Chitinimonas arctica: one gene and its partners. The protein of the gene in region 2 interacts with the protein of the main gene of each other region in a pairwise test. Links are inferred from orthologs where the notes say so. Each region holds a gene or a part of one and is shown on either strand. Other genes may lie near its edges.

Region 1 (4,744 bases), 4.4 Mb from region 2 along the record:
GCTGAGCGTTTCATTGATATTCGCTTCGTCGCGCAGGCGCCTTTCGGAGTGCTTCTGCGCGGTGTAGTCCACCAGCATATTGACCGCACCGATCAGGGTGCCGTGCTCATCCCAAATCGGCGAAGGGTAGGCCAGAAAGGGTACGCGGCTACCGTCCCGGCGCTCGGCCATTGCTTCGATGCCGCGTAGCGGGCGACCCTCCTTCAGGGTGATGGCCATCGGGCACTCTTCATGGGGCAAGTGGGTGCCGTCCGGCCATAGCAGCCGCCAGGCGCCGCACCACTGGCTGCTGCCGATGACCGGTTCCCAGCCCCACAGCGCCACGGCCGCTGCGTTGAAGGAGGTGATATAGCCTTTGGCGTCGGTGGTATAGATGGCTGCCGGCAGCGCTTGCAGCAATTCGCTGGGCGTGCGCTGGTTTTCATGCAGGGCCTGCAAGGTCTGGTAGCGCGCGGTGGTTTCGGTACAGCAGCAGATCGCGCCGATCAGTACCTGGCCTTCGTCGAATACCGGCTCGATCTGCAATAGCGCCACTGCACGCGTACCGTCCTGCCTTTGTACGATGACTTCCTGCTCATGGTTGCCCGTGCCGGTGCGCAAGACCTGCGCCATGGGCTGTTTGTCATGCGCGAAGGAGCTGCCGTCAAGGTCGAGCAGCTGATAGGCACCGCAATACAGTTCGCGGCCATCCTGTATCAGCGGTTCGCGACCCCATAGTGACGCCGCCCGCCGGTTGAACCAACGGATACGGCCATCGGCATCGCAGGCATAAGCCGCCATCGGCAAGCCTTCACGCAGGACCAGCGGCATGTCGAGAATGGCGGCGCTGGAGGCAAGCGCGCTGGGTGGTGCTGCGTTCATATCGTGTTGGATCCGCAAGGGAGTGAGGCCTAGTCCGGTGGGAGTGCTTTCAGCATAGCCGACCAGGCCGTCCGGCCGATGGTCGCCTGGCGTGGGCTTGCGCGGCATCGCTGCTACAGCCGCAAGGTTTCCATCAAATCCGCTTCCAGCCGAACCAGCGACTTGGGATCGGCCAGCGCCTGCCCGGAAATGGTAAAGGTATCTTCCGCCCGTTCGCCCAGCGTCATGATCTTGGCCGAATGGATGGCGATGGCATGGGCCGACAGCACGCGGGCGATGCGCGACAGCAGGCCGGGCCGGTCGCCCGCCACCAGGGAGAGGATATGCAGGCGTTGCTTGTCGTCTTGCCGTATCAATACCTGCGGCGGCAAGGGGAAGTGCCTGAGCACACGGCTGACGCGTCCGCTCAAGGGTGGGGGCAGGGCATCGTCGCGCACGATCAGCTGTGCCAGCTCGTATTCGATGTAGCCTACCAGGTCGCGGTACTCGGTATCGTGGCCGTCGGCGGTATGGACGTAGAAACTGTCCAGGGCATAGCCCTTCAGCGTGGTGTAGATCTTGGCGTCGAAAATGCTGTAGCCGGTACGTTCGAAAAAGGCGCAGATGCGGGCGAACAGGTCGGGACGGTCGGGGCAGTAGACCAGCACCTGCAAGCCGCCGTCGGCCTCGGCCGGCCGGGCCCGCACCACCACTTCATCCTTGTCGAAGCGACCCCACAGTATCCGCCCATGCCAGGCAATTTCCGGCGCATCGTGGCGCAGGAAATAGACCGCATCGAGCGTCTTCCAAAGTGGCCGGTGCGCATCGTCGCGCAGGCCATGGCGGCGCATCTGGCTCTCTGCTTCCTGCCGGCGCTCATCGAGGGCGTCGATGGTATTGAGGGTTTCGCCGCTGAGGTAGCGCCGCGTGGCACGAAACAGGTCTTCCAGCAGCTTTGCCTTCCAGGCGTTCCATACCTTGGGACTGGTGCCGCGGATATCGGCCACGGTCAGCAGATAGAGCGCATTGAGGTGGCGTTCGTTGCGGACGATCTGGGCGAAGGCTTCCACCGTTTCAGGATCATAGACATCCTGCTTCTGCGCCACGCTGGACATGGTCAGATGGTGTTCCACCAGCCATGCCACCATCTCGGTGTCTTCGCGGTCCAGGCCATGCGAGACGCAGAACTCGCGGGCATCGACCTTGCCCAGCTGCGAGTGGTCGCCACCGCGGCCCTTGCCGATATCGTGGAACAAGGCGCCCAGGTAAAGCAGCTCGGGCCGCTCGAATGCCTCGATCAGCTGCGAGCAGGCCGGGTACTCGTGGTTGAAAGCCGGTGTGGCGAAACGGCGCAGATTGCGCAACACCATCAGGATATGTTCGTCCACGGTGTAGACGTGGAAAAGGTCGTGCTGCATGCGGCCCACGATCTTGCCGAAGGCCGGAATATAGCGTCCCAGCACCCCGTACTGGTTCATCCGCCGCATGACCCGGGTGGTGCCCCAGGGCTGGCGAAGAATCTCCAGGAACAGCCGCTTATTGACGGGATCGCGGCGGAAGGCAGCATTGATGCGTGGCCGGGCATGCCAAAGCGCCCGCAAGGTGTCGGCACCTATGCCGGAGAGTTGCGGATGCTGCTGCAGCACCAGGAAGGTTTCCAGGATGGCCGACGGGGTTTGTTCATAGACATCGGGGTGGGCGATCTCCAGCAGATGGCCGCGGGCGACGAAACGTTCGTTGATGGCCTCGATCTCCAGGCGCGCCCGGCCATACAGCTTGCGGCGCACCGCCTGGATCAGCAAGGGCTGCAGCTGCGCGACAATCCGGGCGGACCGGTAGTAGACCGCCATCAGCTGCTCGCTGGCGCGATCGGCGCCGTTGTCCACATAGCCGAACCGTTTGGCCAGGGTATTCTGATAGTCGAACAGAATACGGTCCTCGCGGCGATTGGCGGTGAGATGCAGGGCGATGCGGAAAGACCACAGCATCTTCTCGGCGCGCTTGAGCTTGCGCAGTTCCTGGCCGGTCAGTACCCCGGATTTATGCAGGCTGTCCCAATCGCCGCCCAGGCCGCAGGCACCGGTCAGCCACAGGACCAGGTGCAGGTCGCGCATGCCGCCGGGCGCCTCCTTGACGTTCGGCTCCAGCTTGTTGACCGAGCCCTGGTAGCGTTCGTGGCGCTGTTGCTGCTCCAGCAGCTTTGCCTCGAAAAAGGCCCGCTGATCGAGCTGCCCGAATACCGATTCCACCAATTCCCCATAGGCGGGGCCGGAACCGGCCAAAAGACGGGTTTCCAGCAGGGTGGTGCTGACGGTGATATCGCGCGCTTCCGCCAGGCACTCGCTGAGCGTGCGGACGCTATGGCCGACTTCCAGGCCCAGATCCCACAGCAGGCCGACCAGGCTTTCCACTTTCTGCAGGGTGTGCTTGCCGGCATTCGCGGGCAGCAGGATCAAAAGATCGATATCGGAGCAGGGAAACAGCTGGCCACGGCCATAGCCGCCCACCGCGATCAAGGCGGCCTGCGGGTCGATCTCCAGTTCGCGCCAGCGCTCGACCAGGAAATGATCGACCAGGCGGGCATCGGCCTCCACCAGCTCGGCTGCCCGTTCGGGGTCGTGATAGTCGTGATGCAGCAAGGCTCGCGCGCTTTGCAACTGCCGGCGCAGATCCGGGATGGGAAGTGAAGCGTTCATGGCGGCCAGCTCTGGAGGGACAGCTACTATCTTTACCGCTTTGCCGGTAGATAGGGAAGTACTGTATTTAGTGGGGGGCGCGTCAGCACCGGTCTGGCGCCGGGCCACGCTGCAATCGCACCAGGGCCAGTCCATCCGGGGTGGTAAATGGGGTGGAGGGTAAAAAGCCCATTTCCCGGTACAAGGCCAATGCCGGCAGATTGGCTGCTGCCGTGGTGACGGTGATTGCGGCGTATTCGTCGTTGTCTATCAAGGCCTGCAATAGCTGGCGGGCGATACCCTGGCGCTGCCAGGCGGGTGCCACCACCAGGCGGCAGATATCCGCTTGTCCGGCTTGCGCCAGATAACCCACGGCACCGCGTAGCTCGCCATCCACCCGCCAGCCCAGCACGGTCTCGCCGCAATCGAGCAGTTCCGGCAAGGTTTCCCGCAGCGGCGGCAAGGCGGGATAGCCGATCAGTTCCGCTTCCTGCTGGTAGGCCACGCGTTGCACCTGCAGCAGCTCCAGGGCGAGCAGGGTATCGGCAAGATCGATCTGTACCAGCATGCTGGAGACTCCGCGGATAGCCGTTGCGCCGGCAATGGTCCAAGCTTACCGCGTGCCTGCTTCCAGCGCACGGCAAGAGGACGCACTGAACCATTGCGCTTACTCAAACTGCAACTCACCACCCGGCAAAGCCGGGCGTTAAGCCACAGGGACAAATCAGCCGCTCCTCGCTTGATTTAATCCAACTCCCCCCGCCCTCGCCGCCGCGAGGGAGCCTCGCTTGCGCTCGTTAAGTGCCAGAGGGGCGGTCAGGCCGTGTGCATATGCGCTTCCAGCGCCGGCTTGGCGGGGGTGCCGGCCGATTGGGTCAAGACCTCATAGCCGTTTTCCGTGACCAGGATGGTATGTTCCCACTGGGCGGACAGCGACCGGTCCTTGGTGGTGATGGTCCAGCCGTCGGGCATGGGGCGGATTTCCTTCTTGCCGGCGTTGATCATCGGTTCGATGGTGAAGATCATGCCTGCCTTCAACTCCAGGCCGGTGCCAGGCTTGCCGTAATGCAATACCTGCGGCTCCTCGTGGAATTTCTTGCCGATACCGTGGCCGCAGAATTCCCGTACCACGGAATAGCCCTGTTTTTCGGCATGGCGTTGGATGGCCGCGCCGATATCGCCCAGGCGGATACCGGGCCGTACCAGGTCTATGCCTATCCACATGCATT
Region 2 (4,612 bases):
GGGCGATGGCGGCTAGCAGCCGCTGGCAGCGTAAAATCCTATCCGTCCAGTACCCTTCCCACGCGCGTCGGTAAACCAATCTTCCCTCCGCTTGTCGCAGACTCATTGCTCCCTAGCCCGCCCATCGGCATAATCGCGCCCCATGAAATTCCTGTTCGATCTACTCCCCATCATCGTCTTTGTTGCGGGCTATTCTTCCGGCCTGTCCTTTCCCGAATACGGGATCAACAAACCTATCGAATTCGCTACCGCCCTGACCATGGCGGCCGCCCTGGCCCAGGTGGCCTGGTTGAAGTTGCGCGGCAAACCAGTGGAAACCATGCAATGGGTGAGCCTGGGACTCATCGTCGTATTCGGTGGCGCCACCCTGTTGCTGCATAACCCCAATTTCATCTTCTGGAAGACCAGCGCCCTGGATGTCGCGCTGGCCGGCGGCATGCTGATCTCGCGCTATGTGATGAAGAAGCCGCCCCTGGCACTGTTGATGGGCAAGGAACTGGATCTGCCCACCCGCACCTGGGATACGCTGATGTGGGCCTGGGTCCTGTTCTTCCTGTTCATGGCCGTGCTCAACCTGTGGGTCGCCTATGTCCTGGGCGAAGCCATCTGGGTCAAGTTCAAGCTGATCGGCGGCCTGGGCCTGCCCTTCGTCTTTGCCATCTGCCAAGGCATCTGGCTGATGCGCCAGATACCGGCCGGCGACGGCCCGAAGAAGGAAACCTGAGCCATGCTGTATGCCATTACCGGTCACGACGCGCCTGACTCCCTCGCTGCCCGGCTGGCCAACCGCCCGGCCCATCTGGCCCGCCTGCACGCCTTGCAGGAACAGGGCCGGCTGGTACTGGCCGGCCCCTTCCCGGCCATCGATGCGCCGGACCCCGGCCCCGCCGGTTTTTCCGGCAGCCTGATCGTGGCCGAGTTCGATTGCCTGGCCGATGCCCAGGCCTGGGCCGATGCCGATCCCTATCTGACCGCCGCGGTCTACCAGCGTGTGGAAGTACGGCCGTTCAAGAACGGTATTGCCGACGTGAACACGATCGAACAAATCCATGAGAAACTGGCAGACCTGTGTCCGCTTGTGCTGGAATTGCGTGACGACAGCGGCAAGCATGTCGGTCATGCCGGTGCGGCTTCCGGCGGCGGGCACTTTCAACTGCGTATCGTGTCCGAACGTTTTGCCGGCCTGAAGCCGGTGGCACGTCACCGACTGGTTTACGAAACACTGGGAGAGTTGATGCGGCGCGATATCCATGCGCTTGCCATCGATGCCCGGGCTCCCGGCGAAGATGCCTGAGCCGTTTTTAACGACTATTACCCTCTAAAGACCAAGAAGGACGTATTCGATGCAAACCAAGATTTTCGCTCCCGCCCTGATCGCCGCCCTGCTGGCCAGCTCCGTATTCGCCGCCGACAAGCCTGTCGCCGTGGTCAATGGCGTCGCCATTCCCCAAGCCCAGATGGACTTCGTCCTGAAGCAATTGGCCGAACGCGGCGCCAAGGACAGCCCGGAACTGCGCGCCAAGATCCGCGACGACATGATCACCAAGGAAGTCATCGCCCAGGAAGCCGCCAAGCAAGGCCTGGCCAAGGACGCCGATGTGCAGGTAGAAACCGCCATGGCCCAGCAGAACGTCATGCTGAAGGCCTTCGTGCAGAACTACCAAAAGAGCAATGTCATTCCTGAAGCCGCGCTGAAGGCCGAATTCGAGAAGCTGAAGACCCAGATGCCGAGCAAGGAATACCACGCTCGCCACATCCTGGTCGAAACCGAAAAAGAAGCCAACGAGCTGATCGCCGCCTTGAAGAAGGGTAAGAAGTTCGAAGACCTGGCCAAGGAAAAGTCCAAGGACACCGGCAGCAAGGTCAACGGTGGCGATCTGGGCTGGGCCGCACCGACCAACTTCGTCAAGGAATTCGGCGATGCCATGGTCAAGCTGGCCAAGGGCCAAGTGACCCAGGCGCCGGTGAAGAGCCAGTTCGGCTTCCACGTCATCAAGCTGGAAGACGTGCGCCAGCCGCAAGGCCCTGCTTTCGACGAAGTGAAGGCCGGTCTGCAACAGCAAGTCCAAGGCCAGAACCTGGACAAGCTGATCGCCGACCTGAAGGCCAAGGCCAAGGTCGAGTAATCGAGCGCGGTCAACGCTTGCAAGTACACAAAGGGCCGTCAGGCCCTTTGTCACGTCTGAAGGAGAAATGCATCGTGGGTATGAAGAAAATCGAAGCGGTCATCAAGCCGTTCAAGCTGGATGAAGTACGTGAAGCGCTGGCCGAGGTAGGCGTCAGCGGCCTGACCGTCACCGAGGTCAAAGGCTTCGGCCGCCAGAAAGGCCACACCGAGCTCTATCGTGGCGCCGAATATGTGGTGGACTTCCTGCCCAAGGTCAAGATCGAGGTCGTGATCGCCGAGGACAAGGTGGACTTGGCCATCGATGCCATCGTCAAGGCGGCCCGCACCGGCAAGATCGGTGATGGCAAGATTTTTGTCACCTCGGTGGAGCAGGTTGTGCGTATTCGCACGGGCGAGACGGGGGAGGATGCGGTTTAGGCAGGGATTTTTTTGGGGATGCTTAACCCTGGCTTGCCGCAAGGATCAAGCCGCGGCCGTGGAAGCACCATTGGGTCTCCGACGGCCGCAGCCTTCATTCCGACTCCTTTGAGTCAGCCTTCTTTATTCATTATATTATCTTCCGGGGTTAGCAAAGCTATAACATCGCCCCACTTGCTATTCCATTCAGCATTCCTCGCACCCATATCGGAATTTAGCGAAGTACCACCGTTCGTCTGAGAAGGTTCTGTTGGCGCCGAACTCCCTCGGCTCGCAACGCTATTGCCCAATCCGGGACCGTATCTGTTAGACATCTCGTTAATGAGCGAGTCAATATCCACCGGCTTGTCCGGCGGCACATTAATTTCACCAGGCTCACCCAATGCCTCCAACAGAACATCGCTCCAAGCATCGCCTTTTTTCCACGAAGGTTTTTCTGGCACCAAAACGTCTGGACTCGCAACGGCGCCATCTAGTTTCGGAGCGGATTGTTCAGATGGTCCACTAATACTCGGCTTACTCCCGTATGACTTGTCCACCAGCGCTTGCATTTCTTCCAACGCGTCGAATAATCCTCTCCTACTATCACTAAGCTTCGCATACAACTGATTATCACTGGACTGCGGCACCTCCTCCAGGTCTTGGATAAATTCACACTCCTCAACACCTGGATTCAGCGAAGTAGATTCGACCGATGTTGACATTGAAGTACTTCGTCTCTCAACATTGTCATTTCGCACCCGGCTCGGTCCCATGGACTCCCTTTTCATACTCGCAGCACGCTGCTCGGACTTGCTATCCGCCAAAGCCCTTCCAGTTGGCAACAAGGAAGTGGTTAATGCGCGTGTCGTTCTATCGGCCTTATTAAACAACTCCTTCGCCGCACTTCCCACCGGGCTTTCACTTACACTTTGAATACGCGGCCGCAACGCTTCGCTAACTTCACCGGCAGTCTTGACTATCTTGCCACCAGCGTCAGCAATCTTGCCACTTACGGGTTCAGTCATATTATTCCTGACCGCACTAATAAATGTTTTACCGAGCGCTTCCACTCCCCCGAGCATTCGATCTTGCACGTTGTTTGCCAGGCTAATAACACTGGAACCGAACGTCCCCTCCGCCTCTCCATTTCTTTGAGTATCGTTGCTTTTATCCTGAACGAGCAAATTGCGTGTAAAACTTGCCGCACTTGCGAACATTGACCCAACAGACATTGCCTACCCCTTTGGCCAGCACTAGATATATAAATAACCGCAGCCACTTAACGCGAGAAATGTTGCCGCCACCGGCCACTCCCATGCAAAATACTTAGCTAATAAACAGCTTCATATAGTCACCATTTTTGACAATGCCGTCGACAATTTCGGAATTCGTAAGAGGCTTACCTGCTTTCCTTCCATCAACGACGCTCGGCTTACTTGAATCCAAAGTGGGCGATAAATCTGCATTTTTATCCGCCCTCAAGCATACTTTCTTCGCTACAGATGCGAACGAGTCACTTATCTTTTCATAACCCACCTTTAACTTGCCAGCAACTTTCTCGAAAACATTTCCCTTGGGGAATATATTACCAAGGGCGTTGACGAATTTTCCAGCAAGCGTATTCTCCCCGCAGCGAGAATTATTCGTTTCCTTTTTCTCATGAATTTCGATTTTATGTTCCGAGCCTAAGGCACTTTTTCCTGAAGCCGACGTCCTATCTGAAGGCTCCGCCCGAGGACCACCTGACCAAATCACAGGCGTCGATATTACTACTCCATTCATAACCCATTCCTTAAGCCGATACATCAGCAAAGTTGCCGACATGAATAAAAAAACAACATGTCTATTTTTCTCTTAATTAGTAAAAACTGCTTTCGAAATAAATATTTTCTTGTCGTAAAGAATATTATGCCCATGTCGTTTTCATAGCGCCCAGCCTGCGTATGCCGAACTCAGGGCCAGACTCCTCTCCCCTGGCGATTTCATCCGAACATCCTGAAAACCGCGTCAAGTCTGGCTGCACGACCGCTGCAAACGCCGATGCGAACGCACAGCGCCCCCTACCCCGCCATCACCCTCGCCACC
Region 3 (4,555 bases), 1.9 Mb from region 2 along the record:
GGCAAGCCTATCGTTCGGGGAGCGTGGGGACCCACCCGCGAAACAGGATGTCCCGCATGAAGAGCAGGTCACCATGGCCCTTCCAAAGTTCGGGCTTGCGCCTTTGTCCGAAGCTGAACTTAATTCCCGCGTGCAGTCTGCAATCGCCCACCTGCGGATGAAGGGATTTCAGGCCGCAACGGATGCCGACTTTCAGCGGCTATTTCCAACATAAAATGCGCTTGAACGTTAGGCGCCAAGCGGCCTGAGGATATGGCTGCCAATGCTAAGGTAACAAAGCCCTCCAAGCCTCTCTCCTAGCCCGCTAGGGTGAAGCTCAAACTGGGGGGGCTACTTATTTGTGCAGTTCAGAATTGAAGTGTCTTGCTATTTGATTGCCGCCGTTGCCATCAGGGTGGGCCTTTCCTCCCGAAAGGTGCGACGGGGAATATAGCTTTTGTTGACATTCATGCAGTGTTGCTTCATTGCAGCGGCGTGACGATATTCACCGATGCGACTGAAGTGACGCTCTACTCGGCCAGAATTAGCTACTGCCGCTAGGTGCTAAGATGGATTCCCTTGGAATGCTGCCAATGGCATGTAAAAAACCGATAGTAAATTCGCTTTATCAGAAGCGCCTGATGATTTCATATTATTAATAAGCCCTGGTTTCATAAAAATAGAAAAATTCTGGGGTGGCTATGATTAAACTATTCGTTTGGACTTGTGATGCTTTCATAGGAGGTTCTCCTGCCGATCATGTCTGGATAACTAACTATGACGTTGCCCTTCATCGGTATCCTACCTTGGAAGATGTAGCAGAAGCTGGCCGTTTCAACTGGGTATGTTGGGGCGACTACCGAGTACAAGGTACGCAATTTGCGTCGGTCAATGCTTCGATCGCAATTGCAAGCTGCATTTGTCTGCCTAATGCTAGTTCTAGGCAGGATCCACGAGCCCGAGGAACAGTTTTTAGCTATGGGTTGCATGGGGTTTGCCACCAACTTGCCAATCAAATTCTATGGTCTAGCAACGGTAGGGTTGGTCCGTCGGTCACATCCCCGTTGACGGTGAAAGGTGTTCGTGGGTATGGTTTGACGGAGTTCGCTTACGGAACATATGGGTTCAATAGTAGGGCGTGGGTGCGACGCAGGGATCATTGTGCCTCCCTGGGTGCAGCTGGATCGGTGTGGCATGCGACATCAGGAGGGGCAGCGATAATGGGCTCGACAACGGAAGCCGACGGTTTTGAGCGTGAAGCTAGAGCATTTCTCGGCTCAACCAATCAGAACCAACTCGTGAGCCTGCTTCGGATACGAAGCCATTATCAGGCAGCCTTGCGGGCGTGTGCGCTTCAGGAGAGTGTGACGGCTGAAGTGATAAATGCAGTTCATATCAAGTATTGCGGCCAGGCGTTGCAACTGCTTGGTCCAGAGCTCTTCGAACAACTTTTCGACGTGCCCGCCGATGTTAAGGCTAAGTTGGTTGATCCTGAGATCTTTGCTCGCCAAAAGCTGGCGGCATGACCAATCAGGGTACTTTGCTTGGTACCGAGGCTCATGCTTTGGCAGGCTGAGTAAAACGAATTAAAGCGATTGATGGCTGTTACGAGGGCCCGCGACACCACATTGGCTCTTTGCCTTTCTCTCCTCCCACGCCATAGACCAAGACGGGTGCGCGACCCGCTACTACTCCCAAGGCAACGGGCAATGCGTCGCTCGTTGCCATAGCCGGATTCCTGCCCCTTTCGTTATGCACTATTATGGTGCGCTCATGCGCCAAAAGCAGGCTGGCTTTCTACTCTAGCCGGCTTTCCCCGGCACAAGTACTTGATTGCACAATCCTGGCCCGCTCCTTGCTATGGCATTTGCTAGCCCAGGCCCAGCAGCGTTGCGCCATATTTGAGCCAGGCCAGCCACCGTTCCTCGAACCTTTCATTGTGACCGCCATGTCTCTATCCGCCTTTGCCGGCCTAGATCTGTTGGAAACCGCGGTCATCGTGCTCGATACCGGGCAGGCTGTGCGGCATCTGAATACCGCGGCGGAAGCGCTGTTCGAGCTGTCGGCGCGCGAGACGGTGGGGCGGCCGCTGTCGGCGTGCTTTTCCGAACCGACCGAAATCCTGGCGGCCCTGGCGGCTGCCGAGAAGCAGAACGCCAGCGTGACCGAGCACGATGTAGCGTTGGCACTGCGTCTGGGCAATACCATCCATGTCGGTTTCACGGTCAGGGAAATCGAGGCGCCGGCATTGACCGTGCTGGAATTCCGCCAGACCGACCAGCAACGCAAGATCGCCAACGAAGAGCGGTTGGCTGCTCAGCAGCAGGCCAACCGCCAACTGATCCGCAATCTGGCGCACGAGATCAAGAACCCGCTGGGCGGCATACGCGGTGCGGCGCAATTGCTGAAAAAAGAGCTGCCGGACCCGGCACTGAAGGAATACACCCAGGTGATCGTCGATGAGGCGGACAGGCTGCAAAGCCTGCTGGACCGCCTGCTGACGCCGCATAGCCTGCCGCAGCTGGGCGAGCTGAATATCCATGAAGTGCTGGAACGGGTGCGCAGCGTCCTGCTGGCCGAGTATCCCAATGGCCTGGCGGTCCGGCGCGACTACGACACCAGCGCGCCGGACCTGTACGGCGACAAGGAGCAACTGATCCAGGCGGTACTGAATATCGTCCGCAATGCGGCTCAGGCCATGCATGGCGCCGGGCAGATCGTGCTGAAGACCAGGGTGGCCCGGCAGGTCACGCTCAATCGCCGGCGCTTTCCGCTGGGCTTGATGCTGGAAATCACCGATAACGGTCCCGGCATCCCCGACCATATCCGCGATACGGTGTTCTATCCCCTGGTCTCGGCCCGCCCTGGCGGTACCGGCATCGGCCTGCATCTGGCGCATACCTTTGTCCAGCAGCACAACGGCACGATAGATTTCATCAGCCAGGCTGGCCGGACCAGCTTCACCATCACGCTGCCGCTCAATGGCTGGACGCCGCTGGACGGCGGCAAATAAACGACAAGCGACCATGAAACCTGTCTGGATCATTGATGACGACCGTTCCATCCGCTGGGTATTCGAAAAGGCATTGGGCCGCGAGGACATAAATTTCCGAGCCTTTGCTTCCGCCGCCGAGGCGGTCGAGGCGCTGAAGCGCGAAACGCCCATCGTCGTGGTGAGCGATATCCGCATGCCGGGCGAATCGGGGCTGGACCTGCTGGCCTTGCTGAAGACGCGCTATCCGCGCCTGCCGGTCATCATCATGACCGCGCATTCCGACCTGGAAAGCGCGGTGGCGGCATTCCAGGGCGGGGCCTTCGAGTACCTGCCCAAGCCATTCGACGTGGATCACGCTGTCGACCTGATCAGGCGCGCCATGGAGGAGAGCCTGAAGCAGGAGGTGGTGGAAGCGCCGCAAGAGGCCGCACCGGAAATCCTCGGCCAGGCACCGGCCATGCAAGAGGTGTTCCGCGCCATCGGCCGGCTTAGCCAGAGTGCCGCCACGGTGTTGATTACCGGTGAATCGGGGTCCGGCAAGGAATTGGTCGCCCGGGCGCTGCACCGCCATAGCCCCCGTGCCGACAAGCCTTTCGTGGCCATCAATACCGCCGCCATTCCCAAGGATTTGCTCGAATCCGAGTTGTTCGGGCATGAGCGGGGCTCGTTCACCGGCGCACAGAGTCAACGCACCGGCCGCTTTGAGCAGGCCGAGGGCGGCACGCTGTTTCTCGATGAAATCGGCGATATGCCGCCCGAGCTGCAAACCCGGCTATTGCGGGTGCTGTCGGACGGATTTTTCTACCGGGTGGGGGGACACGCGCCCATCAAGGCCAATGTCCGGGTGATTGCCGCGACCCACCAGGCATTGGAAGCGCGGGTCAAGGCGAACCTGTTTCGCGAAGACCTGTTTCACCGGCTGAATGTAATCCGCTTACGCTTGCCTGCCTTGCAGGAGCGGCGCGAGGATATTCCCTTGCTGGCACGGCATTTTCTTGCCCGATCGGCACGCGAACTGGGCAGCGAGGTCAAACGGCTGAGCGAAGACGCGATGCGTTTGCTGGCGGGATTCGCGTTTCCCGGCAATGTCCGCCAGCTGGAGAATCTCTGCCACTGGATCACGGTGATGGCGCCCGGCCAGACCGTTGGACCAGCCGACCTGCCGCCGGAATTGAAGGAGCAGGACAGCGCGGGCGACAGCCGCGGCGATTGGGCCACCTTGCTGGCGCAGGAAGCCGATAGACGGCTGCGCAACGGCGAACGCGGCTTTATCGAGGCACTGACCCAGCAGTTCGAACGGACCCTGATCCTACGGGCCCTGGCCGCAACCGGGGGCAAGCGCATCGAGGCGGCCGAGCGATTGGGCCTGGGCCGCAATACCCTGACCCGCAAGATCCAGGAGTTGAACCTGGAGCGGGAGATCGGCGGGGAGTGAGTAAAACCGTCGTGCTCCGGTTTGCTTATCCCATCAGCCTGTCTTTTCCGAACTTCTGCTCCAGCAGTTGGCTATGTGCCAGCAACTGGTTCAAGTCGCCGGAAAATACCTCGGCTTGCAAGCCATCCATACCATCGGCCAACAAA

What was found.
Region 1: the proteins of FNU76_RS21260 (region 2) and FNU76_RS01070 interact in binary tests that used the Escherichia coli proteins (3 or more experiments, as listed by UniProt). The link is inferred for Chitinimonas arctica from one-to-one orthologs.
Region 3: the proteins of FNU76_RS21260 (region 2) and glnL interact in binary tests that used the Escherichia coli proteins (3 or more experiments, as listed by UniProt). The link is inferred for Chitinimonas arctica from one-to-one orthologs.

The regions. Positions count from the first base shown.
Region 1 is NZ_CP041730.1:230,006-234,749, reverse strand. The notes cover bases 756-3,882. They hold FNU76_RS01070 ([protein-PII] uridylyltransferase), read right to left. Parts: upstream 3,537-3,882; coding sequence 975-3,536; downstream 756-974. Other genes in these bases: FNU76_RS01065 (GNAT family N-acetyltransferase), read right to left, coding at 3,619-3,882; FNU76_RS01075 (PAS domain S-box protein), read right to left, coding at 756-969. Outside these bases: more of FNU76_RS01075, read right to left, coding at 1-755; more of FNU76_RS01065, read right to left, coding at 3,883-4,083; map (type I methionyl aminopeptidase), read right to left, coding at 4,332-4,744.
Region 2 is NZ_CP041730.1:4,653,119-4,657,730, reverse strand. Bases 881-3,875 are described here. They hold FNU76_RS21260 (P-II family nitrogen regulator), read left to right. Parts: upstream 881-2,206; coding sequence 2,207-2,545; downstream 2,546-3,875. Other genes in these bases: FNU76_RS21250 (hypothetical protein), read right to left, coding at 3,854-3,875; FNU76_RS21255 (hypothetical protein), read right to left, coding at 2,659-3,759; FNU76_RS21265 (peptidylprolyl isomerase), read left to right, coding at 1,344-2,126; FNU76_RS25085 (BolA family protein), read left to right, coding at 992-1,294. Also shown: FNU76_RS21280 (ABC transporter ATP-binding protein), read left to right, coding at 1-16; FNU76_RS21275 (septation protein A), read left to right, coding at 143-724; more of FNU76_RS21250, read right to left, coding at 3,876-4,309; flagellar biosynthetic protein FliR, read right to left, coding at 4,588-4,612. UniProt on the Escherichia coli protein: P-II indirectly controls the transcription of the glutamine synthetase gene (glnA). P-II prevents NR-II-catalyzed conversion of NR-I to NR-I-phosphate, the transcriptional activator of GlnA. When P-II is uridylylated to P-II-UMP, these events are reversed.
Region 3 is NZ_CP041730.1:2,777,066-2,781,620, forward strand. The notes cover bases 1,022-3,959. They hold glnL (nitrogen regulation protein NR(II)), read left to right. Parts: upstream 1,022-1,927; coding sequence 1,928-2,992; downstream 2,993-3,959. Other genes in these bases: FNU76_RS12550 (hypothetical protein), read left to right, coding at 1,200-1,505; ntrC (nitrogen regulation protein NR(I)), read left to right, coding at 3,006-3,959. In the rest of the region: more of ntrC, read left to right, coding at 3,960-4,409; FNU76_RS12565 (hypothetical protein), read right to left, coding at 4,435-4,555.